2 regions of the Priestia sp. D51 genome follow, and region 2 is predicted to be linked to the other one. Evidence: a T-box and tRNA genes for the amino acid it is inferred to sense, from the RefSeq annotation. Region 2 holds a T-box; the other holds one or more tRNA genes.
The links. A T-box is a leader RNA that pairs with one kind of tRNA and senses whether it is charged. The one in region 2 lies ahead of tyrS (tyrosine--tRNA ligase), so its partner is inferred to be a tRNA-Tyr.

Region 1: it encodes a tRNA-Tyr, which carries the amino acid that the T-box ahead of tyrS (tyrosine--tRNA ligase) is inferred to sense. The anticodon was not compared.

The regions. Positions count from the first base shown of each region.
Region 1 is NZ_JBLTIR010000019.1:24,894-37,005, reverse strand. It holds rRNA gene rrf (5S ribosomal RNA) at 2-117, shown strand; tRNA gene ACNHOZ_RS28070 (tRNA-Asn) at 127-201, shown strand; tRNA gene ACNHOZ_RS28065 (tRNA-Ser) at 205-296, shown strand; tRNA gene ACNHOZ_RS28060 (tRNA-Glu) at 318-392, shown strand; tRNA gene ACNHOZ_RS28055 (tRNA-Val) at 416-491, shown strand; tRNA gene ACNHOZ_RS28050 (tRNA-Met) at 503-579, shown strand; tRNA gene ACNHOZ_RS28045 (tRNA-Asp) at 583-658, shown strand; tRNA gene ACNHOZ_RS28040 (tRNA-Phe) at 674-749, shown strand; tRNA gene ACNHOZ_RS28035 (tRNA-Thr) at 775-850, shown strand; tRNA gene ACNHOZ_RS28030 (tRNA-Tyr) at 861-944, shown strand; tRNA gene ACNHOZ_RS28025 (tRNA-Trp) at 950-1,023, shown strand; tRNA gene ACNHOZ_RS28020 (tRNA-His) at 1,054-1,129, shown strand; tRNA gene ACNHOZ_RS28015 (tRNA-Gln) at 1,158-1,232, shown strand; tRNA gene ACNHOZ_RS28010 (tRNA-Gly) at 1,238-1,312, shown strand; tRNA gene ACNHOZ_RS28005 (tRNA-Cys) at 1,350-1,423, shown strand; tRNA gene ACNHOZ_RS28000 (tRNA-Leu) at 1,438-1,526, shown strand; tRNA gene ACNHOZ_RS27995 (tRNA-Leu) at 1,557-1,638, shown strand; tRNA gene ACNHOZ_RS27990 (tRNA-Gly) at 1,711-1,784, shown strand; gene ACNHOZ_RS27985 (B3/B4 domain-containing protein) at 1,891-2,565, opposite strand; gene queG (tRNA epoxyqueuosine(34) reductase QueG) at 2,695-3,831, shown strand; gene ACNHOZ_RS27975 (amidase domain-containing protein) at 3,904-4,791, shown strand; gene trmL (tRNA (uridine(34)/cytosine(34)/5-carboxymethylaminomethyluridine(34)-2'-O)-methyltransferase TrmL) at 4,856-5,329, shown strand; gene ACNHOZ_RS27965 (PrkA family serine protein kinase) at 5,787-7,682, shown strand; gene yhbH (sporulation protein YhbH) at 8,007-9,185, shown strand; gene ACNHOZ_RS27955 (DUF3231 family protein) at 9,290-10,321, shown strand; gene ACNHOZ_RS27950 (cation diffusion facilitator family transporter) at 10,465-11,361, shown strand; gene ACNHOZ_RS27945 (VanZ family protein) at 11,621-12,076, shown strand.
Region 2 is NZ_JBLTIR010000001.1:84,488-104,561, reverse strand. It holds gene ACNHOZ_RS00605 (amidohydrolase) at 1-1,516, opposite strand, end outside; gene ACNHOZ_RS00600 (alpha/beta-type small acid-soluble spore protein) at 1,640-1,828, opposite strand; gene thiI (tRNA uracil 4-sulfurtransferase ThiI) at 1,917-3,128, opposite strand; gene ACNHOZ_RS00590 (cysteine desulfurase family protein) at 3,135-4,277, opposite strand; gene brnQ (branched-chain amino acid transport system II carrier protein) at 4,500-5,855, shown strand; gene ezrA (septation ring formation regulator EzrA) at 5,886-7,577, opposite strand; gene hisJ (histidinol-phosphatase HisJ) at 7,791-8,585, shown strand; gene refZ (forespore capture DNA-binding protein RefZ) at 8,577-9,224, opposite strand; gene ACNHOZ_RS00565 (GAF domain-containing protein) at 9,442-9,921, shown strand; gene rpsD (30S ribosomal protein S4) at 10,337-10,939, shown strand; gene tyrS (tyrosine--tRNA ligase) at 11,012-12,271, opposite strand; T-box leader at 12,345-12,555, opposite strand; gene acsA (acetate--CoA ligase) at 12,695-14,410, opposite strand; gene ACNHOZ_RS00545 (hypothetical protein) at 14,695-15,327, shown strand; gene ACNHOZ_RS00540 (acetoin utilization AcuB family protein) at 15,358-15,999, shown strand; gene ACNHOZ_RS00535 (acetoin utilization protein AcuC) at 15,999-17,162, shown strand; gene motS (flagellar motor protein MotS) at 17,192-17,848, opposite strand; gene motP (flagellar motor protein MotP) at 17,838-18,641, opposite strand; gene ccpA (catabolite control protein A) at 18,695-19,693, opposite strand.

The DNA of each region.
Region 1 (12,112 bases), on a different contig from region 2:
GTCTGGTGGCGATAGCGAAGAGGTCACACCCGTTCCCATACCGAACACGGAAGTTAAGCTCTTTAGCGCCAATGGTAGTTGGGACTTTGTCCCTGTGAGAGTAGGACGTTGCCAGGCTGTTATTATTCCACAGTAGCTCAGTGGTAGAGCTATCGGCTGTTAACCGATCGGTCGTAGGTTCGAGTCCTACCTGTGGAGCCATTTGGAGAGCTGTCCGAGTGGCCGAAGGAGCACGATTGGAAATCGTGTAGGCGGTTAACGCTGTCTCAAGGGTTCAAATCCCTTGCTCTCCGCCATTTTTATTTAATTAGCACAGTGGCCCGTTGGTCAAGCGGTTAAGACACCGCCCTTTCACGGCGGTAACACGGGTTCGAATCCCGTACGGGTCACCATTTATTTTTATCTACATAATAGTGGAGGATTAGCTCAGCTGGGAGAGCACCTGCCTTACAAGCAGGGGGTCGGCGGTTCGATCCCGTCATCCTCCACCATATATTATCATCGCGGGGTGGAGCAGTTCGGTAGCTCGTCGGGCTCATAACCCGAAGGTCGCAGGTTCAAATCCTGTCCCCGCAACCAAGTGGTCCCGTGGTGTAGCGGTTAACATGCCTGCCTGTCACGCAGGAGATCGCGGGTTCGATTCCCGTCGGGACCGCCATTTTAAATTTAATAAGGCTCGGTAGCTCAGTTGGTAGAGCAAAGGACTGAAAATCCTTGTGTCGGCGGTTCGATTCCGTCCCGAGCCACCATTTTAAAAACATTTGTTTTTAAAATGCCGGTGTAGCTCAACTGGTAGAGCAACTGACTTGTAATCAGTAGGTTGGGGGTTCAAGTCCTCTTGCCGGCACCACAGTTATTGTGGAGGGGTAGCGAAGTGGCTAAACGCGGCGGACTGTAAATCCGCTCCTTCGGGTTCGGCAGTTCGAATCTGCCCCCCTCCACCATTTACAGGGGCATAGTTTAAAGGTAGAACTACGGTCTCCAAAACCGTCAGTGTGGGTTCGATTCCTACTGCCCCTGCCAATTATAAAATTAATATTGCATATATACGTGGCGATTGTGGCGAAGTGGTTAACGCACCGGATTGTGGTTCCGGCATTCGTGGGTTCGATTCCCATCAGTCGCCCCATTTATAAACGATATGCATATTCCAATATTGGGCTATCGCCAAGCGGTAAGGCAACGGATTTTGATTCCGTCATGCGTTGGTTCGAATCCAGCTAGCCCAGCCATATTTGCGGAAGTAGTTCAGTGGTAGAACACCACCTTGCCAAGGTGGGGGTCGCGAGTTCGAACCTCGTCTTCCGCTCCAATTTAATTTTAATAAAGTTATTTAGTCTTGAGTAAATGGCGGCATAGCCAAGTGGTAAGGCAGAGGTCTGCAAAACCTTTATCACCGGTTCAAATCCGGTTGCCGCCTCCATTTATTTACAAGCTGCCGGGGTGGTGGAATTGGCAGACACACAGGACTTAAAATCCTGCGGTAGGTGACTACCGTGCCGGTTCAAGTCCGGCCCTCGGCACCATTTATAATTTTAACTTGCCTTTTTTATTTTGCCGATGTGGCGGAATTGGCAGACGCGCACGACTCAAAATCGTGTTCCTTCGGGAGTGTCGGTTCGACCCCGACCATCGGTACTTTAGCTTTACTTGACAGGATGATTCCTGTTTTTATTTTTACTTATTGGTCGACAAATTTTGATAATATTTGCGGGTGTAGTTTAGTGGTAAAACCTCAGCCTTCCAAGCTGATGTCGTGAGTTCGATTCTCATCACCCGCTCCATACATATTGTTATCACAACGCAGTGTCTCGCTTTCAAAGCTGAGATGTTGCGTTTTTTATTTTTAGCGTAAATATAGCGTCTATCTTGAAAAGATAGACGCTATATTTACGTACACCAGTTAATGACTTGATAGGTTGCTTCGCCGCCGTGAATTTGAATGAACATGTCACTTAAGGATTTAGTTAGTTTATAAGCCTGTTCTTCTGAAAGTGAAGGTTTTAAATAGATGAACTGTACAGCTTGTGTTGTCTTTTCAGTTACGTACGCTCGGTTAGAATCGACATAAGGGCTTCCGAAAGCTCCTAGGGCATCTTTTGAAATGATTTTATTTTCTAAAGAAATGTTACGTTCATTTAGAGCTTCGTAAGACTCTTCTTTTTTACCGATAGTAAATTCAACGTGGCCCTCTATATTAGAAGAATCATAAATTCCAATTGGTACTTCATATTGCAATGAAAAAAAGTTATTAATGTCCACAGCAGAATTGATAGAAGGAAGATACGTTTGTTTTCCTATCCGTCGAATTAAAGCTTCTATAGAAGGACGGTATTTACTTGGGTCCGTTCCAAACGTTTTGAAAAGCTTTCTCCACTCGCTAACACCTTCAAATTCTGTTACTTTTTTTGACTCAAGGTCAAAATAAATGGATTCTTGAAAAAGGCGCAGACGTCCTTTTAGCATTTGAGGAGAATCGCCAACTTCAATATTTTTATACTGAATGATTCCCATTTTAAAAGAAGGGCAAAGCTGTTTAATAGCGGGTGATAATGTAAAGTTCATTTTTTTGATCCTTTCTATTATAATTAGTATTTGTTCGTTTATAGATACCATCCTATCATTTCATTGAGTGAGAAAACAGTTCAATGCATGAATATATAGAATTTCTTAGAAAGGAGGCTATTACTCACTATGAATGCGTATCAGTTGAAGGAAGAAATTATTTCATACAGCAAAGAGATTGGAATCGATAAGATTGGATTTGCGAGTGCTTCTATGTTTGATGAGTTAAAGAATCGATTGTTAGCACAGCAAGAGTTAGGTTATGCTTCAGGCTTTGAGGAACCTGATATTGAAAAAAGAGTAGATCCCACATTAGTTGTTCCAAAAGCTAGATCCATTATTTCAATTGCACTTGCGTATCCTTCTAAATTAAAGGATGCACCAAAGAGCACAAAGGAAGATCGCCGAGGGATCTTTTGCCGTGCTTCTTGGGGACAAGATTATCATACGGTTTTACGTGATAGGCTTCAAAAGCTTGAAGCTTTCATAAAAGAAAAAGTACCTGCAGCTATCCTTCAATCGATGGTAGATACAGGCGAGCTGTCGGACCGAGCTGTAGCAGAAAGAGCTGGTATTGGCTGGAGCGGTAAGAACTGTGCCATTATCACACCTGAATTCGGTTCCTACGTGTATTTAGGGGAAATGATTACAGATATCCCGTTTCCTCCTGATAAACCGATAGAAGACGGCTGTGGTACTTGTAATAAGTGCGTAGATGTGTGCCCTACCGGTGCGCTTGTAACAGGCGGTCAGCTGAATTCGCAGCGATGTATTGCCTTTTTAACCCAAACAAAAGGATTTTTAGCTGAAGAATTTCGAAGTAAATTAGGCAATCGTTTATATGGCTGTGATACATGTCAAACTGTATGTCCTGAAAATAAAGGCAAAGACTTTCATTTTCACCCTGAGATGGAGCCTGACCCAGAACTTGCGAAGCCTAAATTAAAACCGCTTTTAACGATGAGTAATCGTGAGTTCAAAGAGAAATTTGGACATGTTTCAGGGTCATGGAGAGGGAAAAAGCCAATTCAGCGTAATGCCATTATTGCACTTGCCCATTTTAAAGATCAAACCGCTGTTCCAGATTTAATTGAGTTAATTAAAAATGACGTTCGCCCTGTCATTAGAGGAACGGCGGCATGGGCGTTAGGCAAAATTGGTGATAAAGAAGCATTAGATACACTTATGAACTTAAGAGAAAAAGAAAAGGACCAAGAAGTAATTGAAGAAATGTCAAAAGGTATAGAGATGCTTCAAGAGATCTAAACCGTATTTTTATTGATAAAGTTAGCTAATGAGTCATAGCGTATAATAAACGCTTAGAAAAGTGGTGACATTATGCTAACAAAAAGGAATGTATTATATACTTTAATTAAAGCGCGTGCGGACAGCTATGTAAAAGGTGAGCTTCATGAAGACTTTAAGCCTTTCATTGAACAGCAGTGTGAGCTAAAGCGGTCTCTTGTAAAAAAAAGAGAAGTTGATGTTTTAAAATGTAATATGAAAGGTTCTATTCAATCTGCTCATACGGATCAGGAAGAAACAAGAGTATTATATAAGGTGCACATTCAGGCATTTTTAAAACAAAACGATTTTTTCTATATAGAAGAAGAAATTGAAGATCGTTTAGCTCTTTTTTATAAAGATACACTTATTCAAGATGAGCTACTGGTAAAGGATTTTTCTGAAGATGAGGTTGAAATGGATGTAGAAGAAGTAGAGGAAGACGAAGAAAGAGCCTCTTATTATGATCGTCTTGCAGCTGTTCAGTATGCAGAAAAGCATTGGGATAAACCTAATGAAAGTTATAAGCAGTTTGAGGTAAACTGCACCAACTATATCTCACAGTGTTTGCATGCAGGAAAGGCGCCGATGCGGGGGTATCCTAAAAAAGCAAACGGATGGTGGATGAGAGGGAACGCCTGGAGCTATAGCTGGGCCGTTGCTCATTCCATGCACAGCTATTTAAGTAACTCCAAATCAGGACTTCGGGCTGTGAGGAAATCTTCAGCAAGCGAACTTGTCCCGGGAGACGTTATCTGCTACGATTTTGAAGGAGATGGAAGATGGAATCATACGACGATTGTTGTAGCAAAAGACGGTCATGGTATGCCTCTTGTGAATGCGAACACGTATAATAGTCGAATGAGATATTGGGCTTATGAAGATTCAACGGCTTACACGCCAAAGATTAAGTATGATTTTTTCCATATCGTTGATCGGTAAGTCTTTCGTTTTAGCAAGTTAGTGGTATAATGATGAATAGATTTGTTAGCAGAGGTGAAAATTTGTGGGAGTACACGTAGTGTTATTTCAACCAGAAATTCCAGCAAATACAGGAAATATTGCGCGAACATGTGCAGCAACAAATACGACGCTGCATTTAGTTCGGCCGTTAGGCTTTTCAACAGATGATAAAATGTTAAAGCGAGCTGGATTGGATTACTGGGAATTTGTAAATGTGGTGTATCATGATTCATTAGAAGAAGTATTTGAAAAGTATCCTGAAGCAGGCTTTTACTTCATCACAAAATTTGGTCAACAGCCACATACAACATTTGATTATAGTGACTTAGAGCAGGATCATTTCTTCGTATTTGGGAGAGAAACAAAGGGTCTGCCAAAGCACATTATTGAAGAGAACATGGAAAGATGTCTTCGTTTACCGATGACAGAAAATGTTCGTTCTTTAAATTTATCTAATACAGCAGCTATTTTAATCTATGAAGCGCTGCGTCAACAAAATTACGCTGGTTTATCTTAAATAAAAGCGAGGTTCAATAAAATTTGAACCTCGCTTTTTTATTTATGTCGACGATGATATGTAGTGGTTATTTTTTAACGCCCGGTTTATCATTGTATCCCGCTCTGAAGATGGATGCTAAAAAAGCAATTGTTACTCCTAATACTAAAAGTAAGCGCATTGATTTTCCTCCTCAATCTAATTAAAAGGATTATACAGCTACTGCAGTTAAAACCGACTTCCCATATCTCATGATGATAATAATGACAAAATAACTCTTCTAGAGACGTAAGTTCTCTAATAAAATTTAACCGTTCCTTCTTACTCTTTTATTATAGCTAATAAATACTTCACTGTGAATGCCTAGCAAGGACAAATTTCTGAATTTTACAATTTAAAAAGCATGTTCAAACATTTTGCTGCATAGATTGTATTAATCTTGTTCACTAGCACCATAACTAGTAGGGGAGGTCCTTTAATGGATATATTAAAGAAAGTTGAAAGATACCGCGAAGAAGAGAATCGTCTTAAGTGGGAAGGGACATTTGAAGAGTACCTAAAGCTGATTAAAGATGAGCCTTTAATTGCTCAGCCTGCACACTCTAGAGTATACAACATGATAAAGGATGCAGGAATTGAAGAGGTAAATGGTAAAAGACATTATAAATTTTTCAGTGGACAAATGTTTGGACTTGAAGATTCGCTAGAACGCTTGGTGGAAGAATATTTTCACCCAGCTGCAAAGCGTTTAGATGTTCGTAAACGTATTTTACTTTTAATGGGTCCAGTAAGTGGTGGTAAATCGACGCTAGTGACCATGTTAAAAAGAGGGCTTGAAGCTTATTCGCTTACTGATCGAGGAGCTGTTTACGCTATTAAAGGATGCCCAATGCATGAAGATCCGCTGCATTTAATTCCACATCATTTACGTAAAGACTTCTTTGAAGAGTATGGTATCCGAATTGAAGGAAACTTATCTCCTTTAAATACAATGCGATTAGAGGAAGAGTATGGCGGCAGAATTGAAGACGTCATCATCGAACGCATTTTCTTCTCAGAGGACAAACGAACTGGAATTGGAACGTTCAGTCCTTCTGATCCGAAATCTCAAGACATTGCTGACCTAACAGGAAGCATTGACTTTTCAACAATTGCAGAGTATGGATCTGAGTCAGATCCGCGCGCTTACCGCTTTGACGGAGAGCTTAATAAAGCAAACCGGGGAATGATGGAGTTCCAGGAGATGTTAAAATGTGACGAGAAATTTTTATGGCATTTACTCTCTTTAACCCAAGAAGGAAACTTTAAAGCAGGAAGATTTGCTTTAATTAGTGCAGATGAATTAATTGTAGCTCATACAAATGAAACAGAGTATCGCTCGTTTATTTCCAATAAGAAAAATGAAGCTTTGCATTCACGAATTATTGTAATGCCTGTTCCATATAACTTAAAAGTGAGTGATGAGGAAAAAATTTATGACAAAATGATTCGTGAAAGTGACGTATCAGATGTTCATATTGCCCCTCATACGCTACGTATTGCGTCTATTTTTACTACGTTAACAAGATTAAAAGAGCCTAAAAAAGGCGATATCGATTTGTTAAAGAAAATGCGCTTATACGACGGTCAATCTGTAGAAGGCTATAACGATGCAGACGTAGAAGAGTTACAAAAAGAATATACGGATGAAGGAATGAGCGGTATTGATCCACGTTATGTCATTAACCGCATTTCGTCTACCATCATTCGAAAAGATATTAAATCAATCAATGCATTAGATGTACTGCGTTCATTGAAGGAAGGATTAGCACAGCATGCGTCTATTTCTGCTGAGGACCGAGAGCGTTACCTGAATTATATTTCTCTGGCGCGTAAAGAATATGATGAAATTGCTAAAAAAGAAGTACAAAAAGCGTTCGTTTATTCTTATGAAGAGTCTGCTAAAACATTAATGGATAATTATTTAGATAATGTCGAAGCATACTGCAACAAAAATAAGCTTCGTGATCCGCTAACAGGAGAAGAGTTAAATCCAGATGATAAATTAATGCGTTCAATTGAAGAACAAATTGGTATTTCAGAAAATGCGAAAAAAGCATTCCGCGAAGAAATCTTAATTCGTATTTCCGCTTATGCACGTAAAGGAAAACGATTTGACTATAATTCTCATGAACGCTTACGTGAAGCGATTCAGAAAAAACTGTTTGCAGATTTAAAAGACGTAGTGAAAATTACAACGTCCACTAAAACACCAGATGAGCAGCAGCTGAAGAAAGTAAATGAAGTAGTGGCTCGATTGATTGATGAGCATGGATACAATTCAGTATCTGCTAATGAACTGCTGCGCTATGTAGGAAGTTTGTTAAATCGATAACTCAGTACTAACAAGAAAACATGGCACTTCCGATCTGTGCCATGTTTTTCTTATCTCTTAAAATAAACTCTGCATAATTAGGCTATTGTGTAGTACGCATTGCACTTAACCATCATATGATAAGTCATAAACATATACATGACACTAGACACTATAAAATGAATAGTTAACAGTAAAAGAATTAGTTAGCAAGTATACCATTCTTGCGCATAGGATAAGAGTAACCAACCTTTGAACTAAAGGTATTTGTCAGAAACTTTCGGTATAGCTTATGCATGCCGAGTAAAAACGTGCAGGTGTTTTTTAAATAAGGAGGGGAATAGCGTGGGAAAAGAAGTAGATAAAAGTTTTGCTGTCTCAAAAGAAGACTGGTCCCTCCATCGTAAAGGCCACGATGATCAAAAAAGACATCAAGAAAAAATTAAAGAAGCCATTAAAAATAATTTACCGGACTTAATTACAGAAGAAAATATCGTGATGTCCAATGGAAGAGAAGTTGTTAAAATCCCGATCAAATCATTGGATGAATATCGAATTCGGTACAATTATGATAAAAACAAACATGTGGGTCAAGGTGATGGAGACAGTAAAGTTGGGGATGTAGTAGCACGTGACGGATCTGCTGGAGATGGTCAAAAAGGAGCAGGAAAAGGTCAAGGAGCAGGTGACCAGGCTGGAGAAGACTACTTTGAAGCGGAAGTGTCCCTCATGGAACTTCAAGAGGCTTTATTTGCTCAATTAGAACTGCCTAATCTTCAGCGAAAAGAATCTGATCAAATTGTTGTGGAACACATTGAATTTAATGATATACGACGTACAGGTTTGATGGGGAATATTGATAAAAAACGAACGATGATGAGCGCTTATAAGCGAAACGCAATGACAGGAAAGCCTGCTTTTCATCCTATTTATCCGGAGGATTTAAAATTTAAAACGTGGAATGAAGTTATAAAGCCAGAATCGAAAGCAGTCGTTTTAGCTATGATGGATACGAGCGGTTCGATGGGCATATGGGAAAAATATATGGCACGAAGCTTTTTCTTTTGGATGACACGCTTTTTACGTACGAAATACGAAACGGTGGAAATTGAATTTATTGCGCATCATACAGAGGCAAAAGTAGTGTCAGAAGAAGACTTCTTCTCCAAAGGAGAAAGTGGAGGAACCATCTGCTCATCTGCTTACCGAAAAGCGCTTGAATTAATTAACCAAAAGTATGATCCGAGCCGTTATAATATTTACCCGTTTCATTTTTCAGATGGTGATAACTTAACTTCAGATAACGCAAGGTGTGTAAAGTTAGTAAATGAATTAATGAAAGTGTCAAATATGTTTGGGTATGGGGAAGTGAATCAGTACAATCGACATTCCACTTTAATGTCTGCGTACAAAAACATTCAAGACGAAAGCTTTAGACACTTTATTTTAAAACAAAAATCAGACGTTTTTCATGCGATGAAAAGCTTTTTTAGAAAAGAGACCGAAGACCAAAAATATGCATAACCTAAAAGGCCTAGACTTGTTATCTAGGTCTTTTTTATGCGGTTTATTCAGCGCTTCTTTGGAGATAGTAAAAGTACGACCTTATCCAAAAGGAGAATAAGTGAATGAACGAAAATATAAAGAGTGAAATGCAAAAACATCAACAAAATCAGCGGTTGAATGCAGCCGAGTTAGGTTACTTATGGGCGCAATATTTAGGCGATACGCTGTATGTATGCGTTCTTGGATATTTTCTATCTGTTGTAAAAGATCCAGAGATTAAGGAACTTTTAAAAAAAGCACATCAGTTTTCACAAACTCATGTAGACGAATTGACGGAATTATTCAGTTCAGAAAAAATTCCAATTCCAGTAGGGTTTGGGGAACAAGATGTGAACAAAGGAGTTCCTGCTTTATTCGATGATATTTTTATGGCTATTTATGTAAACGAAATGGCCATTGGAGGTATGAAGAAATATGCCAGAGCGCTAAGCGCAGTGAGAAGGCAAGATATTTATGACCACCTATCTCGATGTGTAAAAGAAAGCGACATTCTTTTAGAGAATTCTAACCACGTTATTTTAAGAAAAAGCATGCTGATGAGACCTCCGGTTATTCCTTATCCTGTAAAAGTGAATTTTGTGGACGAAAAAACATTTATATCACCATTTTTCTCTCAAATGCATCCTTTAACTTCTTTAGAGGTTACCGCCATTCAAGAAATTGTTAATACAAATGTATTAGGTAAAACGCTGATGCTGGCCTTTAGTCAAGTAGCTACCACACAAAAATTACGCTCTTATTTTTTTGATGGAGTCAAGCTTGCAAGTAAGCAAATCAAGCACTTCACCGAGTTACTGTCTGAAGCTGATTTACCAAGTCCGAGGCTGCTTGATGCATATGTAACCAACTCACCGATTTCACCGTTTTCAGATAAGCTGATGATGTATCATACTTCTACAGCGGTGACGATCGCTATTGATAACTGCGGTGCTGGTTTGTCTATGGCCTTCCGTTCGGATGTAGCAGTAGAATTTTCTCAGCTAATTGGGCGTATAGGGAAGTACGGAAAAGATGGAATTCGAATTATGATTGAGCAAGGGTGGATGGAAGAACCTCCAATGGCAACTGATCATAAGAAGTTGGCAGAGAAATAAGAAAGATATGTTGTGGATTATCAGTAATTTTGCGGTGCTGAAACATATATAGCTAAATGAAAATAGGTTGCTCTAGACCCACTTGAATGAACAGTGATAAGATAAAAAAGCTGATTTTTCAAGAAGTAAGTCGAGGTGTGCAAATGAATAATAGTATAAGGGAGTCCATTGCGAAAAAAGTAGCATGGATTAGCGTATGGAGCAATATTGCCCTTACGCTAGGAAAAGTAATAGTAGGATGGATTGGAAATAGTGATGCCGTATTTGCTGATGGTATTCACTCTGCAGCGGACGTATTTGCCTCTATTATTGTCTTGTTGGTTATACGAGTAGCAAATAAGCCAGCAGATGATGATCATCCATACGGGCATGGAAAAGCAGAAGTAATTGTCTCAGGAATTGTAGGAATTATTTTATTGCTTGTATCATTTTATGTGGTATTTGAAGGAGTCGTTGGTTTATTCCATCCGGTTGAATCTCCAAATATTTTAGCCATGTGGATTGCTGTTATTTCATACATAGCAAAGGTATTATTGTACCGTTATTCTTTAAACGTAGCCAAGCAGCACCACAGTAAGGCAATTGAGGCAATTGCATTTGATCATAAAGCAGATATTGTTGCTTCTATTGCAGCGGCAATTGGTGTTTTATTATCCATTATTGGTGATAAAATGGATGTTCAACTGCTGTTATACGGAGATAAAATAGCAAGTATCTTTGTTGCTTATTTAATTTTTAACATTGCCAGACAAATGATGGGAGAGTCTTTTCAAATCTTAATGGAAGGCAATATTGATGAAGAGCTACTGAAAGAACTTGAAGAAAGTATTTATGAATTTGAAGATGTGAAGCGGATTGATCGCGTTCGAGCAAGAGAACATGGCCATTACATATTAGTGGATGTACGTATTTCAATTGACCACTTTAAAACAATTAAGGAAGGTCATGATTTAGGACGAGAAATCAAAGCTACACTTATGAAAAAGCATGATAATATTCAGGAAGTATTAATCCATTTGAATCCTTATTATCCAGATTAAATAAGAAGCAGCGAAGTGTTACTCGCTGCTTCTTATTATTTATATATGTAGAAATTAATGAAATGAGTAGCATAAAATAATGAGGGTTTTTATTTATAAAGAATCAAGTTTAATAAAATTGTATAAAGGGAATTGTATTTATTTATTGATGTGATAGGATAAAAAAGCATATAAATGCATTCACTACGAATGAAAGCAGTGGACGGGTACATATAGATAATAATAAATGGTTTTGGGAGTCAAAGAAGGTGATGTTGAAGTGAATGTAAGCATCAGGTCAATTGTTAAAAAAGTCATGTTCACTCTATTTATTGCGTATACGGCAGTGGTCATTTACGCTACGCTCATACGGGAAAACGAACATGTTTACGGAAAAGCAATGAACTTGGATTTATTTAGTACAATCCGTCTGATGTGGGACAGCGGTAATATAATGCTCACTCTGACAAATATACTGGGAAATATCGTGATGTTTGCGCCGCTTGGAATGTTTATTCCGTTGTTTATGAAGTGGTTTGACGGTTTTATTCAAGTCTTTACGACGGGTTTCTTAATCAGTTTTCTGATTGAAATTTTACAGTACAAGCTAACGGAACGAGTATTTGATATTGATGATATCTTTTTGAATACGCTAGGTACATTTATAGGCTGGGTTATTATTAAAATACTATATTGGATTAAGAACATGCTGAAAGCACGTTTCAAAAAAAGATGAAAGGACTTCTTTACGAAGTCCTTTTTGCATCTTGTT
Region 2 (20,074 bases):
CAAACAGATCTCTTTCTAATACGGTAAAATCAGCTACATAACCCTTTTGAACGTATCCTTTTTTATGCTCTTGATGAATGGCCTGCGCGCTTCCTAACGTAAACAGCTGAACAGCTTCAAATACAGTCAGTCGCTCAGAAGGTATGTAAACGACCGAGCTGTTTGGAGAAGTTTTTCTTGAAACCGCTGCATGAATCGTTAACATTGGATTGATAGGTTCAATAGGCGCATCCGATCCCCCTGCACACATAACGCCCTCGTCCAATAACGTTTTCCACGCATAGCAATAATCCAAATGCTCTTCTCCAATTTTTTCAATAACCCATGGAAAATCACTGGCTAAAAATCGAGGCTGAATATCCAATACAACAGGAAGATTTTTTACAAGATCAACTAAATCTTTTCGTAAAATCTGCGCATGAATGATACGATCTCTTTGCCCTGTTTGAGGAGGATATTGCTCGATGCTTTCTACTACATATTGAAACGCTAAATCACCAATCGCATGAATTGCAACGGTCATGCCCAATTCTCTCGCTTTCCGCACTAGCTGCTTTAATTCATCTAGTGATTGAATAGCTACACCTCTTGTAGAAGGGTCGCTTTTGTAGGGAAAGCTTAAAAGCGCAGATTGACTGCCAAGCGAACCATCAGCAAAAATCTTCATTGGTCCTATTTCGATAAAATCGGATGTGTCTTTCTTTTCTTCACAGTATGTATACATATCATCTACAACTTCATGATGAACAAGTAAATGAGCACGAAACAGCTGCTTTTCTTTATGAATAACGTCTTGAAATGCTTGATATGTACGCAGAAAGCCTCCATAATAATTTAAATCTTCCGTATGTCCACCCGTTAATCCGTGCCGAACACAATCTTTAATGGCCACTGAAAGCGCTTGTCGAATGTATGCTTCTGATACTTGAGGAATATGAGCCGTTACTAATTCTTGCGCTTGATCAGCCAAAAAACCGGTAGGATTTCCAGCTTCATCCCTCTGGATAATACCTCCTTCCGGATCACGTGTTTCAGCTGTAATTCCGGCTATTTTAAGAGCTGTTCCGTTCGCTACTAATCCGTGACGACAAACTCGCTTCAACATAATAGGATGTTCAGTTGAAAGCTGATCAAGATCTTGATACTGAATCAATGAGGAATCTTCCCACTGATTTTCATCCCAGCCTTCCCCGATCACCCATTCTCCTTTTGGTGTACTCTCTACTTTTTGTCGAACACGCCTCAACACGTCTTCCCGAGAAGTAGCTTGAGACAAATCAAGCCGAAGAAGCTTTTCACCGTGACCAATTAAGTGAAGATGGCTATCTACAAAGCCCGGATACATTGGGTGTCCTTTGAGGTGTACTTCTTTGTCAATCTCAGCACCCCATTTGATTCTTAGATCTTCTTCTGCGCCTATATCTTCAATGAATCCTTTTTCAACATATACGCTTTCTACATGCTCACCTTCTTTTAGCATCGTATATATTTTGCCGCCGTAAAATAAAGTCCCCATCGCCAACATCTCCTTTATTTTATAAAGCTTGATCTTGTCTCTATTATACGTGACAAAACAAACAAGACAAAAGAGTGAGGTTTCCCCCACTCTTTTTAGCCATCATTATTTAATTAATATGACTTATTTACCACCAAGTTGTTGCTCAGCCATTTGAACTAAGCGTTTAGTGATTTCTCCACCAACAGATCCGTTAGCGCGAGCTGTTGCTTCTGGTCCAAGATTTACACCGAATTCAGAAGCGATTTCGTATTTCATTTGGTCGATAGCAGCTGCTGAACCAGGAGCTACTAATTTGTTTGTGTTTGCCATGTGTTTTCACCTCCTTGTTGAATATAGATTGTGTCAAAACACATGGCATCATACATTATTTTTTTGGTAATTTTATGAAATTTTACTTTTAAAACAAATCTTCTACGCTGTCTGCGGTATTTGTAGCCGAAGAAGCTGTCATCTCAAGCGTTTCTACATTATTTACCGCTTCTTGAATTAATGTTTCAAAATCATAAAATTGTTCGTATCGATTTATTTTTTCACGCTTTGGCTTAGTTTTTGGTGAGCTTGGCGTAAAAATGGTACAGCAGTCTTCATACGGACGATTCGAAATTTCATGTGTGTCAATTTTACGGGCAATTTCCACAATCTCCGTTTTATCCATTGTCACAAGCGGACGCAAAATTGGCGTATTCGTCACTTCATTAATCGCATACATGCTCTCAACCGTTTGACTAGCTACTTGCCCTAAGCTGTCGCCAGTTACGATAGCTAACGATTCATTTTTTTCACGAATAAGGTCCGTAATTCGAAGCATCATACGGCGTGTAGAGGTCATGGTATAATTCTCTGGAATTTGCTTTTGAATCGCTTGCTGTACAGCTGTAAACGGTACAATGTGAAGCTTTACTTTTTCGTGATAAGCCGTTAATTTTTGCGTTAAATCAATTACTTTTTGCTTAGAACGTTCACTTGTAAAAGGCGGACTATAAAAATGAACCGCTTCTATTTCTAAACCGCGCTTCATAGCTAAGTATCCTGCAACCGGGCTGTCGATTCCTCCAGAAAGCATGAGCATCGCTTTTCCACTCGTACCAACTGGAAGACCCCCTGCTCCGCGATAATCAAAACATGTAATATACGTTGCTTCACTTCTCACTTCTACTCGTACATTTACGCTTGGCTCTTTTACATTTACTTGTAGATGCTCTGTATTTCGTAGAATATGACTTCCTACTGCATAATTTAATTCGTTTGTATCAAGAGGAAATTGTTTGTACGCTCTTCGAGTAGATACTTTGAACGTTTTTCCTTCTATATCAAATTCTTTCATTGCTTCTAGCGCTGCTTCTTGAATGGCTTCAAGTTCATTTTCAACTTTTAATGCTAAACTAAAACTTTGAATACCAAAGATTTGCTGAAGACGTTCAATGATAGGCTCGTGATTTTCACCATTTAAGTGAATATACATGCGGTCTCTTGTGTATTTTACGTGAATGTTTTGGAATGCACTAAGAGCCGTTACAATATTTTTTCTTAGCTGCGCAACAAATTTTTTTCTATTTTGTCCTTTAGTGGAGATTTCTCCGTATCGAATTAAAATATGGTTATATATCATAGTTATTTACCTCATTACTTTCTTTAGATCTTCAATTACTGTGAAAATAGCATTTATAATGGGCGTTACTTCATTATAGTCATTTAATCCTGACAAGCTCAAACGAATGGACTGATCGGCTTCTTCGTAATTTTTACCGATAGCTAAAAGCGTTTTACTTGGCTTTTTTCGTTTTGATGAGCAGGCAGATGTAGTTGATACAAACACTCCTTTTTCTTCAAGAGCGTGAACAAAAACCTCACCTTTAATACCTTGCGCTGTAAAATTTATAATATGGGGAGCTGAATGCTCATTCGGCGTATTAATCGTGATTCTTTCGTGAGCAGAAAGTTTGTCCATCAGTTCTGCTTTTATTTTCTGCATTTTTTGCTGATTCTGAGCTGCATGTTCAAGTGTTAAACGAAGTGCTTTAGCAAATGCTACGATTCCCGGAACATTTTCCGTGCCTGATCGATGCTGCATTTCCTGAGAGCCTCCGCTAAGCAACGGATGAAGCTGAACTCCATTTCGTTTATATAAAATTCCCGTTCCTTTTAAGCCGTGAATTTTGTGTCCTGATAATGTGCATAAATCAATTTTATGATTTGCTAAAGAAAGCGGAACTTTTCCAACCCCCTGCACATGATCGACATGAAAAAGCACCTTCGAATAGTTCGTGAGCATCTGTCCAATTTCTTCAATTGGCTGAATGGTGCCAATTTCATTATTTACATGCATAACAGATACTAAAATGGTTTCATCCGTAATAGCTGATTCAATAGCCGCAGGTGACACAAATCCACTTGAATCTACCGGAACATACGTAACGTTAAATCCTAGTGCTTCTAACTGCTTAAATGGTTCATGAACGGAATCATGTTCAATATTTGTCGTAATGATATGCTGACCTCGGCTTTTATATTGCATCGCTACGCCTTTAATAGCCAAATTATTCCCTTCTGTTCCTCCTGATGTAAAGATAATTTCATTTGACGATACGTGCAGCAATTCTGCTACTTGCTCACGTGAACGGCTCAACAAATTCTCCGCCTGTACGCCAAATTGATGGAGGGACGATGGATTGCCATAATAAGTTGTAGCTACTTTGGTAAAAGATTGTATGACTTCATTATAGGGTTTTGTTGTAGCGCTATTATCTAAATAAATCAAGGATGCGCGCCCCCTTCTTCATTTTTTCGGAACAACGTATTATCATACCACACCTTGGTATTTTTTTAAATTAGGCGTTCCTTTTATTATTAATAAACTATTTAGATTTTTTCAAAAAACCCTATATATGATTCCATAAATGTGGTAGTATGTATCACGTACTTTTAGTTTTTAAAAAATCAGAAAATTTAATCATCAACATAAGAAACACTAGGAGGCATTATGAAAACCAAAGCACTCACTAACAAAGAAATACTTGCCATCGGTCTTATGCTGTTTGCTCTCTTTTTCGGAGCGGGAAATATGATTTTCCCTCCTTTGCTCGGACAGCAAGCCGGAACACACACTTGGAGTTCCATTATCGGTTTTCTCATTACAGGTGTAGGACTTCCGCTTATGGGGATAATCGCTGTTTCTAAAAGTAATGGAAACTTTACCGAAGTAGCTAAAAAAGTTCACCCTATTTTCGGGATTTCTTTTACTATATTGCTTTACTTAGCAATTGGCCCTTTTTTTGGTATACCCAGAACGGATACGGTAGCGTTTGAAATCGGTGTGACCCCATTTTTATCAGAAAATGCGGTTGCAAGCAAGATTCCTTTAATGGTCTATACCGTTATTTTCTTTGGCCTAACACTTTATTTATCATTGAATCCAACTAAAATTGTTGATCGCATAGGAAAAATTCTAACTCCTTTACTGCTCGCAGTATTAGCTCTTTTAGCTATCAAAAGTTTAATGACACCTATGGGTTCTTTTCAAGAACCTCACGCCAAATATATAGCCTCTCCATTTACGGGCGGCTTTATTGATGGATATTTGACAATGGATACAATTGCAGCTCTCGTATTTGGCATCGTTGTTATCAACAGTATTAAGGAAAAAGGCGTAACGGACGAACGAACACTTGCTTCGGTATGTATCAAAGCCGGGTTGATTGCTGCTGCTGGGTTAGCTATCGTTTATCTTTCTCTCGCGTATGTCGGCGCTTCAAGCGTAGAAGCAATTGGTATGAAAGAAAATGGAGGAGCTATTTTAACAGCTGTAGCTACAACATTATTCGGTTCGTTTGGCACCATTATTTTAGGACTCGCTATTACATTTGCTTGTCTAACGACAGCCATCGGATTAACTTCTGCTTGCGCACGATTTTTCACGCAGCTGGTGCCAAGCATGTCATATAAAACATTTGTTGTCATTTTAATGCTGTTTAGTGCTGTTATTTCAAATGTAGGGCTTACTCAATTAATTTCTATTTCCATACCTATTTTGACCTTTGTATACCCTATTGCCATTACGCTAATTGCTTTATCATTAATTGAAAGAGCCATTTCGTTTGGTCGAGAAGTATATGTGACAGCCGTAATCATTAGCTCGATTCTGAGCATTTTTGACGGGTTAAAAGCAGCAGGAATTATCCTAACAAGCATAGACAATTTTTTCAAAAACTATTTGCCGCTTTATAGCCAAGGCCTTGGCTGGCTTATTCCAACAGTTGCTGCTGCCTTCATAGGCTATATTATTAGTATTGCAAGAGGTACACATCACACAGATAGTATACAAAGAAAAGCGTCATAAAAAAGCTCGTGTCCTTTGGACACGAGCTTTTTAACTCTGTGAAGATACAATACGCTGTATACGATCCAGCGCACCAGGATCTACTTGCTCAATAGCTGCAGATGCCTGTTTTAATGCTTCTTTGTATTCGTAATGACGAAACGCTTCTTCTGCTTCTTCTAAAGACTGTGCAATCGAGTGATGAGTACTTCTATAACGGTTACCGTATTGAATCACTCTTTCAACGAGTCGCGCCTCTTCTAACATTGCCTCTGTTTCATCAAATGTATCCTGAACAAAACCAACAGCATCTTCAAGTAAAGATTGAACAGCTTGAATATTAAGCGGTTTTTCTTTCAGCTTAGCGGTTACTTCATTTAAGATATGAACCGTTTTTTCAAGCTGCACTTTGTATTCTTCAGGAACACCGGGAAGGTTGCTTTTTTGAATAAGGCGTCTTGCTTCAATCAACTGAGATTTCAGTTCTTCTATTTTGTCCTTAGCCGAGAGCTCATCTTTGCGAAGAGCTTGTAGCATATCGCTATAGGATTCCTGAGATTCTTTTAATTGGTTAAGCTGTTTGGAAACGTCTTCGAGTTCTTCTTGGATCACACTGTAGGCTAAATTGTGCTCCGCCACCTTGTCCGAAATATTATAGTACAAGTTAGTCAATCGTTTTAGTTCGCGGTCCATTTTATAATATACGTCTAAATCGCGCTCTTTAAAATGATAGCTCTGCTGTACAAATAGCGTTTCTTCACGAAGTTCACGGTTTCGTTCTTGAAGCATACGAAGGAAGTTAGATACCGTATGAGATTCACGGTTCATTTTATGATAGGAGAAAACCTCATGCTCAAGTGAGTCATATAACTGCTCTAAGCGTTCGTTCACATCATCTAGTTTTGTAATCGCTTCTTCCACATATAATTCTTCAATATCTGCAATAATTTCAGCAGTTTCTTGTTTTAAAAGCTCTACCGTTTCTTCTACTTGCAGATGATCTAACACATATCCCTGCTCACTCATTTCGCGGAACCCGTCAAGCAGTTCATTGAACTGAACAGGAAGAGTGGTCTGACACTCAACTAACACTTTTGGAATTTGTTCTAAATACGAATCAATAGCTGTTAAATCAGTTTTTAATTGAAGAACAATCTCACGTGCTTGAAGATAGTTTCCGTTAATCGTCTCTTCCTCGTATTTTTTAAACTGCTCTTTAGATGTATTAATTGCGTATTCTAACGTTTTTTCAGCATTTCCATAGGAATACCGATGTGCGAGCAATTTTTTCTTCACGTGGCGGTGAAGCTGATTTAATTCCTCAATATCATATCGATTATCTTGTTCGCTACCAATTAAATTTTGAAGTTCAGTAAGTATGTTTTCAATATCTATCTTGGTTTGTTCTAAGGCTTGATCAATATGTATAGATAACTGCTTCGCTTTTTTAAACCGGTATTTATCTGCTGCTTCTTCCGTTTCAAACAGTTCTTTATCAATTTTCGGGAGATTAGTTGATATAATTTCATCCCACTGCTCACGCCAACGTTCAAATAGCTCTTCAGTTTGACCTGTCATGTTCAATTCTTTTACTTTTGAAATTTCCTCTGCAACTGGCGTATTTGCTAATTCGACTTTGATCGTTTCCAGGCGATCAATTTCTTGATAAATCTTTTTACGTGAAAACATTCCGTACACAACTAATCCGATAATAAGTATGATTAGTGCTATAATGAATTCCATACTAAGCCCCCTTACAGTGCGTTCTACATGACAAGTTTCTTATTTATAAAAAGGGTGAATTTAATCCTTTAAATTTTTTTGCGTCAATGTTTTTATGATACCATGTAAAGTCCAACTTTTGAGCAAAAAATTAAATTTTTTTATACAAAATATTGGCATGGAGTCACTTTGTGTCGTTACAATGGAAAAAGAAGAAAAAAGGAGGCATTTTTTATGAAAGTTGACAAACATATTCATACTCCATTTTGCCCACACGGTTCACCTGATTCATTGCAACAATATGTTGAACAGGCGATTTCCCTGAACTTTGGCGAGATTTCGTTTACAGAGCATGCTCCATTACCAAAAAGCTTCAGTGATCCGACGCCTGATCGCGACAGCGGAATGGATCCTGACAAACTTGATCGCTACATTCAAAACGTACAGCAAGTTAAAAAAGAATTTGAGCGCGATATTCGTATCAATGTCGGATTGGAAGTTGACTTTATTGAAGGATTTGAACAAGAAACAACAGATTTCTTAAACGAGTATGGTCCTTGTCTCGATGACAGCATCCTTTCTGTCCATTTCTTAAAACATGAAGAAGGATATGACTGCCTGGATTTTAGCGCTGACGTATTTGCACATATTGTACAGAAGTTTGGCAGCGTAAGCAAAGTATATGATAAGTATTACAACACGGTATTACGCTCTGTACAGGCCAATTTAGGCGTTTATAAGCCCAAGCGCATTGGTCATATGACACTCGTACATAAATTTCAAACTCGCTTTCCATATGAAGACACACTTTCCCCTATTATTTTATCAATACTCGATGAAATAAAAATGAAAGATCTGGCGTTGGATTATAATGGTGCAGGGTTGTTTAAACCTTTGTGCAAGGAAGCGTATCCAGCTCCCTTTGTCGTAAAGGCAGCCCAACAGAAAAAAATCCCTCTCGTATATGGGTCAGACGCCCACTGTGCGAAGGATTTAGGCCAAGGCTATAGAGAGCTTCATTTAAGATAATTGAACGCGAAGTTTGTTTGTCCGTTCATATGGCAAACATACCGTTGTGTGCACCCATCGCTCAAGCTCAATCGCATATTGCTGAACAAAATACGGTTCGTGAGGCAATATATGAAGAACTTCACTTAGGTACTGAGGATGAAGATAAGGCATAGACAGCATGCCCTTAAGCTCAATGATTGTAAAGGAAACGTGCAGCTTTCGAAACTCCTTTTCTTTCATCCCTCTTTCAAGGATTGTTTTTAAGTAGTATTTTTCCTTGGTTAAATACGTAGTCATAACTTCTCGAATTAAAATCGTGTCAAGAGAGATTTCTCTATATACGAGCCGGGCAATATGCCTATTTTCGTGCTGGTAATGTAAGATAGCTCGAATCATTACGATCATACTTTCTGTTGAAGACAGCTTTTTCATTTCTTGAAATGCTTGCTCCAACACCCCAATATAACCTTCAAAATAAGAAATCACTAAACTTTCAAGCAATCCTTCTTTGCTATGAAAATAATATGAAATATTCGCTACGTTCACTTTCGCTTTTCCTGCAATCTCGCGCACCGACGTACCATCAAAACCTTTTACGTTAAAAAGAGAAACGGCCGCATCAATAATTTTCTCTTTCGTTTTTGACTGTACAGCCATCTATCTACACCTCATTTCGATTTATTTTTACAAAACACATATGATTGCAAAATTGTGTAGAAATCGTTACAGTATTTAAAAAGGATTTTAGTAGCCTCTCTACATAATTCGTGATAGGCTTTTTAGTTCCTGTAATCTTTTATCGACAAAGTAGCGTTAAAACTGACGTTTCCTGATAAAAATTCATTAAATCTTATGTTGAATGGAGGAGAATACATTGTTTAATGTCGAAAACTACAGCGGCTCAAAACAAAAGGATTATGAATTAGTAATTAAGCAATTACGCGCCTTATTAGAAGGAGAAAGCAATACGATTGCTAATCTAGCAAATGCTTCAGCTTTGCTAAATCAATTTTTAAATGAAGTAAACTGGGTAGGTTTTTATTTAATGGAAGACGGGGAGTTAGTGCTTGGACCTTTCCAGGGACTGCCGGCTTGCGTTCGTATTCCACTTGGAAAAGGCGTATGCGGTACAGCAGCTCAAAATCAAAAAACAGAGCGAATTGAAGATGTTCACGCCTTCCCTGGCCACATTGCATGTGATGCCGCTTCTCAATCTGAAATCGTTGTACCAATTGTAAAAGACGGTCAGCTTTTAGGTGTTCTTGATATTGACAGTCCAATCAAAAATCGCTTTGATGAAATCGATCAACAGTATCTTGAAGAATTCGTCAAAGAACTCACTTCTTTTCTTTAAATATGAATAAGCAAAAAAACCGCTGCAAATCAGCGGTTTTTGCTTATTAAACAAACGTTTGATTAGCCATCACCACCGTTTTCTTACGTTCTTTCTTCTCTTTTCATACTTCAAATGAATATATCCTTTCTTTTACAATCTTTTAATCTTCAATCTTCCTTGACTTTATACGAGGAAACACCTATAATACTCGTTGTGTGAAATATTGCAGCTTATACAATCTTCTTTATGTTTTTTCATTTTGTTCCTCATTAAAAGGTTGTTTTACAGAAGTAGCAATTCTTTTAAAAAGATGGTGTATCGTGTAACTCTCTGCTGCTAGAGCGATGGTACATGAAAACAAAATGAGCATATCGCTAGAATGTGTCTGTTTTTGTTTTGCATAAAATAAAAACACAAACAAGGAGGAGTCATCATGGCTCGTTATACAGGTCCAAGTTGGAAAATCTCTCGTCGCTTAGGTCTTTCTCTAAGTGGTACAGGTAAAGAATTAGAAAAACGCCCTTACGCTCCAGGTCCACACGGCCCAGGTCAACGTAAGAAAATTTCTGAGTACGGTTTACAATTACAAGAAAAGCAAAAATTACGCCACATGTATGGTGTAACTGAGCGTCAATTCCGTAACTTATTCGTTGCTGCTGGTAAATTAACTGGTAAGCACGGTGAGAACTTCATGATTCTTTTAGAAGCTCGTCTTGATAACTTAGTATACCGTATGGGTCTTGCACGCACTCGTCGTCAAGCTCGTCAATTAGTTAACCACGGTCACGTTTTAGTTGACGGTAAACGCGTTGACATCCCATCTTACCGTGTACAACCTGGTCAAGTGATCGGTGTTCGCGAAAAATCTCGCAACCTTTCAATCGTGAAAGAAGCGCTTGAAGTTAACAACTTCGTACCAGACTACTTAACAGTAGACGCTGAGAAATTAGAAGGTACATTCACTCGCTTACCTGAGCGTTCTGAATTATCTGCTGAAATCAACGAAGCACTAATCGTAGAGTTCTACTCTCGTTAATAGTAAAAAGCCGTTCCCTATGGAGCGGCTTTTTTACTGTCTTTATACAAAAAAAGGCCTTTCGGCCTTTTTTTATGCGTATTGAATAAGCGTATATTTTTTCTTGCCTCGACGAATTACTGTAAATTGACCTTCAATACGGTCTTCTGCTCCTACTGTTTTTTGCAAATCTTGCTCACGCTCACCGTTTAAGTAAATCGCACCGTTTGAAATATCTTCACGCGCTTGACGTTTAGAAGGAGAGATTTTACTTTCTACAAGTAAATCGATTAAACCAATATCTTCACCTGTATGCGTGTAAGAAGGAACATCCTTGAATCCTTGCTTAATTTCTTCTGCTGTTAACTCTGAAATACTTCCGTTAAATAAAGCTTGCGAAATACGAATGGCTTGCTCAAGAGCTTCTTCACCGTGTACAAGCGTAGTCATCGCCGCTGCTAGTGCTTTTTGTGCTTCGCGTTTTTCAGGCGCTTCTTTTGCAGATGCTGCTAATTCATTAATTTCTTCATGTGATAAGAATGTAAAGTATTTTAAATATTTTATAACATCACGATCATCTGTATTAATCCAGAACTGGTAGAATTCATACGGACTTGTTTTTTCAGCGTCTAACCAAATTGCTCCGCCTTCTGTTTTACCGAACTTCGTGCCGTCTGCTTTTGTTACAAGCGGAACTGTTAATCCAAATGCTTTTGCATCTTCTTCTGATTTACGAATTAATTCTAAGCCAGCTGTAATATTTCCCCATTGGTCGCTGCCGCCAATTTGAAGCTTACAGTTATACGTTTGGTATAAGTTCAAGAAATCATATGATTGTAAAATCATGTAGCTGAATTCCGTAAATGAGATGCCTGATTCGATACGAGATTGAACAGAATCCTTTGCCATCATGTAGTTAATACCAAAGTTTTTACCGATATCTCGTAGGAATGTAATAACATCTAACGTGCCAATCCAGTCATAGTTATTCGCAATAACCGCTGCATTTTCACCTTCTTCAAAATCTAAGAAGCGTGAAAGCTGACCTTTAATACGCTCACTAAACATAGCAACCGTTTCTTTTTCATTTAACGTACGCTCTGCTTTTTTACCGCTTGGATCTCCAATAAGACCCGTACCTCCACCAACTAATGCAATCGGTTGGTGTCCAGCTTGTTGAAAGCGACGCAAAATTAAAACAGGAAGCATGTGGCCGATGTGAAGGCTGTCGGCTGTTGGATCGAATCCACAGTACAAACGAACAGACTCTTTACTCAAAAGTTCATTTAAACCTTTTTCATCCGTTTGTTGATTAATGAGCCCTCGAAACTCAAGATCTTGTAAAATATCCATGTTATATTCTCTCCTTTATCTAATTGCTCGTTACAATTTGTTGAACAACATAAAAAACGCCCCTTCTTAAAAAAGAAGGGACGAAAATATCGCGGTACCACCCTATTTGGAAATAAATTATTTCCCACTTAAATGATGTAACGGTCTACCCGTCTTTTGCTACTGTAAGTTCACAAAAGATGCTCAAGGACGTATTTCATATTTGTCTATGTACTGATTTTCAGCAACCATCAGCTCTCTTAAACAGGGAGACAAGTATTACTTCTTCCTATCACTGCAGTTTATTTTATTTAAAAGTTTACACCCCACAATTATGAATGATTTCATTTTAAAATTCAAGTCCAAAAAAAAGTTCAAACAGCTGGCTGTTTGAACTTTATAAAAATCACTTATTTTCCATACAAAGATTGAAACGTTTACTCCTTAGTCTTCCATCGTCGACAAATCGCCCGTTGGCAAATCTAATTCCCACGCTTTTAAAACGCGACGCATAATTTTACCGCTTCGTGTTTTAGGTAGCTTATCTTTAAACTCGATTTCACGTGGAGCTGCATGAGCAGCTAACCCTTTTTTCACAAATTGACGAATATCTTCAATCAGTTCATCTGAAGATTCATACCCATCTCTAAGTGCGATAAACGCTTTAATAATTTCCCCACGCACAGGATCAGGCTTACCAATGACACCCGCTTCTGCTACAGCAGGGTGTTCAACAAGCTTACTTTCTACTTCAAATGGACCAACTCGTTCTCCTGCGGTCATAATAACGTCATCAATTCGGCCTTGGAACCAAAAATAACCGTCTTCATCCATATACGCGGAATCACCTGATACGTACCAGTCGCCTGGCATAAAGTATGACTCATACTTTTCCTTGTTGTTCCAAATTGCATGCATCATAGATGGCCAGCCTTTTTTAATTGCTAAGTTACCCATTCGATAAGGTGGAAGCTCTTGTCCTTGATCGTCAACGATTGCTGCTTGTACACCCGGAATAGGTTTTCCCATAGATCCTGGTTTAATTTTCATAGACGGGTAATTACAAATCGTCTGACCTCCAGTTTCAGTCATCCACCACGTGTCATGAATACGTTTTTGGAAAACCTTCATTCCCCAGCGTACCACTTCAGGATTTAATGGTTCTCCCACGCTTAATACATGTCTGAGGCTGCTTAAATCATAGCGTTTAACTAAGTCATCTCCAGCACCCATTAGCATACGAAATGCTGTAGGCGCACTGTACCAAACCGTTACGCCAAAATCTTCAAGTGCTTGATACCATGCATCTGGACTAAAGCGTCCTCCTACAATCACATTTGTTGCTCCAGCAAGCCAAGGACCAAAAATTCCGTAGGAAGTTCCCGTTACCCAACCCGGATCTGCTGTACACCAATACACATCGTCATCTTTTAAGTCGAGCACCCACTTAGCAGTTTGATAATGCTGAAGCATTGCATTATGAACGTGAAGCACCCCTTTTGGTTTTCCAGTTGAACCTGATGTATAATGAAGCAGCATACCATCTGTTCTATCTACCCACTCAATCTCCACCTCTTTATTCGCCGCTTCTAATCGCTTCAGAAAATCTAGTTGAATGCCTTCTTCTGCTACATTTTCCCCTACAAGGAGAATGTGTTTTAAAGCTGGCAAATCCTTCACCGGAACGCGGCTCAGCAGTTCAGGCGTTGTAATTAACACTTTTGCATCACTGTCTTGCAAACGATCTTTTACTGCACCTTCCATGAATGCTTCAAACAAAGGCCCAACAATAGCGCCAAGCTTCACCGCGCCTAACAATGCAAAATAAAGTTCCGGAGAGCGAGGCATAAAGATAAACACACGATCTCCCTTCTCTACGTCTGCTTGTTTTAGCACGTTTGCGGCTTTGTTTGACCATTCTTTCATTTCTTTGAATGTATATTTTTCATTGCGCTGCGCATCTCGATAATAAAGCGCAACTTTATTTTTACGCGTAGAGTTTGCGTGCTTATCAATTGCTTCATAAGCTGCATTTAATTTACCTGTTTCATGCCATGAAAATTCCTTCTCCACTTGTGACCAGTCAAAGGTTTGATACGTTTTATCGTAGTCCTGTAAGTTGTATACCCCTTCAATTACAGGAAGCGCTTCCACCTTCATCACAAACTCCCCCTTATGTATAAAATTTACAAACCTATTATATAACAAAAATAGACTTTTCACAATTTTATAAAAATTATTTGTCGGAATTGGGATAATAGTCTCCCTTGTTATATGACAACCTTTGTTATATAAGTGTCGAATTAACAAGAATCTCTTTTAATTTCCTATTCTATGTTTTTGAAAAAACTCCTTTTCTTTTATTTAATTTTTTGAAAACGCTTTAATGTAGAGTTTTTTTTGTATTATAATACAGATAAGACTGCTTGAAGGTGGTGATTCATGTGAAACATTCCCAAACATACAATATGAAAGAACTAAAAACAGCGGTTGGAGCAATTGTTATTGAAGGACCTGTCTCCTCACAAACCTTGCAACAACTTGATTTTCATGAGCAACTAACGGCCTTTCGTCCACCTGAACAGCAAAAAGAAGCATTGATCGAGATTGCCAACTTGCCTGAAGGTAGAATCATTATTGCTCGTCATCATCATACAATCATTGGTTATGTCACCTTTTTATATCCCGATCCTCTAGAACGATGGTCGGAAGGAAATATGGAGAATTTAATCGAATTAGGAGCTATAGAGGTAGCTGCCCCGTTTCGCAGCTACTCTGTTGGCAAAAACTTGCTTATCGTATCTATGATGGATGATGCAATGGAAGATTATATTGTCATTACGACAGAATACTACTGGCATTGGGATTTAAAAGGAACAGGGCTAAATGTGTGGGATTACCGCAAGATTATGGAGAAAATGATGAATAAAGGCGGACTGACGTGGTTTGCCACAGATGATCCGGAGATTAGCTCCCACCCTGCTAATTGTTTGATGGTAAGAATCGGGAGCAGAGTCCCTCAAGAAAGCATACAAGAATTTGATAGCCTGCGCTTTCGAAATCGCTTTATGTATTGAGCTGACCTTTAAGAAAAGGAGCTGTGTCTGATGATTGTTGAAGAGATGATGAAAACCGATCTCGTTACCTTAACCCCCGACCATACGATTGCTGAAGCTATGAAACTTTTAGATACACATAAGATTAGACATATTCCTATCGTTAATGACCTCCATCACGTAGTTGGCATCATTTCTGATCGAGACGTAAGAGATGCAAGTCCATCTATTTTAGATAATACTTATACATCTGCTCTTCTATCCGAACCCGTGCGGATGATTATGAAAACAGAAGTCATTACAGCTCACCCTCTTGATTTTGTTGAAGAAATTGCAAGCATTTTTTATGAACACCAAATCGGTTGTATTCCCGTCACAAAAAACAAGCGGTTAGTAGGAGTTGTTACCGAAAGAGATCTACTACATACGTTTATTCAGCTTACCGGCACTAATAAGCCAGGTTCACAAATTGAAATAAAAGTAGAAAATAAGGCTGGCGTGCTTGCTGAAGTTACATCCCTCTTTGGTTCAAAGAGAACAAACATCTTAAGCGTACTTGTCTACCCTGATGTAGATGAACGATATAAAATCCTTGTGCTTCGCATTCAAGCTATTAATCCATTGATTAGTATAAATACATTAAAAGAAAACGGCTATGAGGTGCTATGGCCTAAATTACCGGAGATGACGTAATGACTAGTAATGCTGTATTTATTTATTCAGATGATATTCTTTCGTACAAATTCAGCAACAATCATCCGTTTAACCAGCTTCGTGTTCAACTAACATATGAACTGTTACGGGAATTTGGCGCTTTAGGCAATCAAGATATTGTATTACCGCGGATGGCATCTGATGAAGAACTTCAGCTTGTCCATGATACTAGCTATATTCAAGCGGTAAAATTAGCAGGAAGCGGCGAGCTTTCTGTTGAAAAAGCAGCAGATTTTGGTCTTGGAACAGAAGATACACCTATGTTTCCCAACATGCATGAAGCCAGTGCGTTTTTAGTTGGGGGTACACTTACGGCTGTAGATTATGTAATGACTGGAAAAGCTAAGCATGCTCTAAATTTAGGAGGAGGATTGCACCACGGCTTTCGAGGAAAAGCTTCCGGCTTCTGTATTTATAACGATAGCGCGGTAGCCATCAAATATATGCAGCAAAAGTACAACGCGCGCGTCCTCTATGTCGATACAGATGCTCACCATGGTGACGGCGTGCAATGGACATTTTATGACGATCCTTCCGTTTGTACTCTTTCCATTCATGAAACGGGACGCTACTTGTTTCCAGGCACGGGAAACGTTAACGAACGCGGGCACAGTGAAGGCTATGGTTATTCATTTAATGTGCCTGTTGATGCTTATACGGAAGATGAGTCTTGGCTCGACGTTTATAAGACCTCTTTAAAAGAAGTAGCTGCTTTTTTTAAACCAGATGTTATCTTGACACAAAATGGAGCCGATTCTCATTATTACGATCCGCTCACTCATTTATGCGGCACCACGAAAATATACCGTGAGATTCCTAAAATTGCTCATGAAATTGCCCATGAATACTGTCAGGGAAGATGGATTGCGGTTGGCGGAGGAGGTTATGATATTTGGCGGGTTGTTCCTCGGGCTTGGTCATTCATTTGGCTTGAAATGATTGAACGAAAGGCAGAAGGCATGCTTCCTCTATCATGGCTTGAAAAATGGACAAAAGTATCGCCTCACCCCATTTGCACGCAGTGGGATGATGAACCTAATATCTATCAGCCAATTCCAAGAAAACCAGAAATAACAGAAAAAAACGCTCAAACTCTTGAGCGCGCTCTTTATCCTATTCGTTCTCATACATCTCATTCTTAAAAAAAGGCTATACAAACGTATGGCCTTTTTCACTGTGCTTCGGGATCTGAAATAATAATTTCGACGCGTCTATTTTTTTGTAAATTGTCATTAGACGTGTTCGGAACAAGCGGCTTTGTATCTCCGTATCCAAGTGCTTCAAAGCGGTTAGCAGAAAGAGAAAAGTGGTTCGTTAAATAACGTATGACGCCGCTGGCACGCGCTGCCGATAGTTCCCAATTAGATGGATAACGATAGGTGTGAATAGGTCGATTATCGGTATGACCTTCTACTTTAATATCATTTGGAATAGTACTGAATAACCTTCCTAATTCATCCAGGAAAGGGGTACCTTTCTTCAAAATGTCTGCCTGTCCTGTTTCAAACAGCACCTGTTCTTGTAAAATAAGCACAACTCCGCGTTCATCTCGCTTAGCAGTAATAACATTCTGAAGCTTATTTTCCTTCAGGTAATTTTGCACTTTCGCTAAAATGTTATCCAGCTTTTGAGACTGCTGGCTCTTTTCTACAGAAGCTAATGAGCCACCGCTTGTAAGCGAATTGACAACGGTCTGAAACTTTTGATTATCAACGCTAGACATTGAAAATAGTAAAATAAAAAAAACTAATATTAACGTCACCAAATCAGCAAATGTTACCATCCATTTTGGCGACTGTGCCGAATACCTTTTTCTTCTACGCTTCACGAACGTGTTCTCTCTTTTCTTCCAGCTTTCGTTTTTCAACAGGGGCAAATACTTTTAGCTTTGCTTGCACAAAGCGAGAATTTTGCCCCGCCTGCAAGCCGATGACACCTTCAATAATCACTTCTTTAACAAAAAGCTCATGCTCCGTTTTACCAGCTAATTTAGCTGCGATTGGCTGAAAAAACAAGTTTGAAAGCAGCGCCCCGTAGAAAGTCGTTAAAAGAGCAATTGCCATGTTAGGCCCAAGCGATGAAGGGGTATTAAGGCTTTTAAGCATTAGCACTAGCCCAACGAGCGTCCCAATCATTCCCCAAGCGGGGGCATAATCGCCTGCTTTTTCAAACATACTTCGACCTCTCGTATGTCTTTCTTCTACTGCAGCTATTTCAGCTTCAAGCAACTCTCGAATCATTTCTGGTTCTACTCCATCAATGGCTAGCAAAATACCTTTTTTCACAAATGAATCATCGATTTGTTCAAGCTCTGCTTCTAGCGATAGAAGCCCTTCTCGACGCGCTTTTTCCGATAAATGTACAAATGTTCCTACAATTTCTTCTACGTTTATTTCTTTCGATTGAAACGCTTGTTTCCCTACTCTTCCCATATTTTTTAATTGTTTTAACGGAAAGCTCACGCACAGCGTACCAAAAACGCCTCCCAGTACAATTAAAATCGATGGCACATCAATAAAAGCTAAAAAACCGCTCATTCCTCCACTTGAAATAACCCCAAACACAACCATAGAGATACCAATTAGTATCCCTATAGGTGTGAGCATATCAATTTTTTTCATATTCTATCTCCCCGTGTCTGAACTTTGGATTCGTTCTTATTCATTCACAGGTATTATTTTGTTGATTGTCTGAACTCGATGCGGTGAGGAAGCTGTACAATGCTGCTGTCTACCGTTTCTTTGTTCATGTATTTCGTTAAGAGACGCATCGCTACTGCACCAATATCATACATTGGCTGTACAACAGATGTTAACTGAGGACGAACCATTGTTGAAAGTCTTGTGTTATCAAAACCGATAACTTCTAGATCGTTTGGTACATTCAACCCGCGATCTTGTGCCCCGTGAATAACGCCTAATGCCATTTCATCCGTTCCAACGAAAATAGCAGTTGGCTTTTCATCTTCTTCTAATAGTTTTTCAACTGCTTCAATACCTGAATCGTACGTGTAGTCTCCTTCTACAATATAAGAATCGCGTACAGGCAATCCGCTTTCAGTAAGAGCACGCTTGTACCCTTTTACTTTTTTCGCATGATTAATCGGTTCTTCTAGCGTACCTGAAACGAATGCAATATTTTTATGACCGCTGTCAATTAGTGATTGCACTGCATCAAAAGCTGCTTGTTCATAATCAATAGTTACAGATGGGATTTGGTTAGTTGATTCGATTGATGCTGCAAGTACAACTGGAACCGGTGATTTTTTTAACTCTTCTACGTGTTCTTCCGTTACATTCCCACTCATGAAGATGATTCCGTCTACTTGTTTACCAAGCATGTTATTTAAAAGATGAAGTTCTTTATCTTGATTTTGGTCGGAGTTACTTAAGATGATATTATACTTGTACATTGTTGCAATATCTTCGATTCCACGCGCTAACTCTGCATAGAAAATATTTGAAATATCAGGAATGATAACTCCTACTGTCGTTGTTTTTTTACTGGCTAATCCACGCGCTACTGCGTTCGGACGATAGCCTAGTCTTTCAATTGTTTCTAATACTTTTTTTCTAGTTGATGGTTTTACATTTGGATTTCCGTTTACCACACGAGAAACCGTTGCCATCGACACGCTTGCTTCCCTTGCTACATCATAAATTGTTACGTTCACAACAAACACTCCTTATCGAAAAACATTTCGTTTATTTTATCCTTATTTCATTTCTTGTATTTACGTATATAAATCCATCTTCCTTTATAGAATGGCTATTTCTAGCTCCTTCACTCTTACATACAGCTTAGATACCCTGTATGCATCTAAATCATTCCTGTTATGCCCTTATTATTACGTGTGCAAAGACAATTTTACCAGTTTATATGTAACAATGTAAAAGACGGTGTATAGTAAGTAAATAAAAAAAGTGAATCGCGAATTTATATCATATGCACTCACAGAATGATAGCGAATATCTGTAACTACTATACGATACTATGTGCTTCACCGCAACGTATTTACCGCCTTTTTCCGACAAGTTTCACGAGAATTTCATAA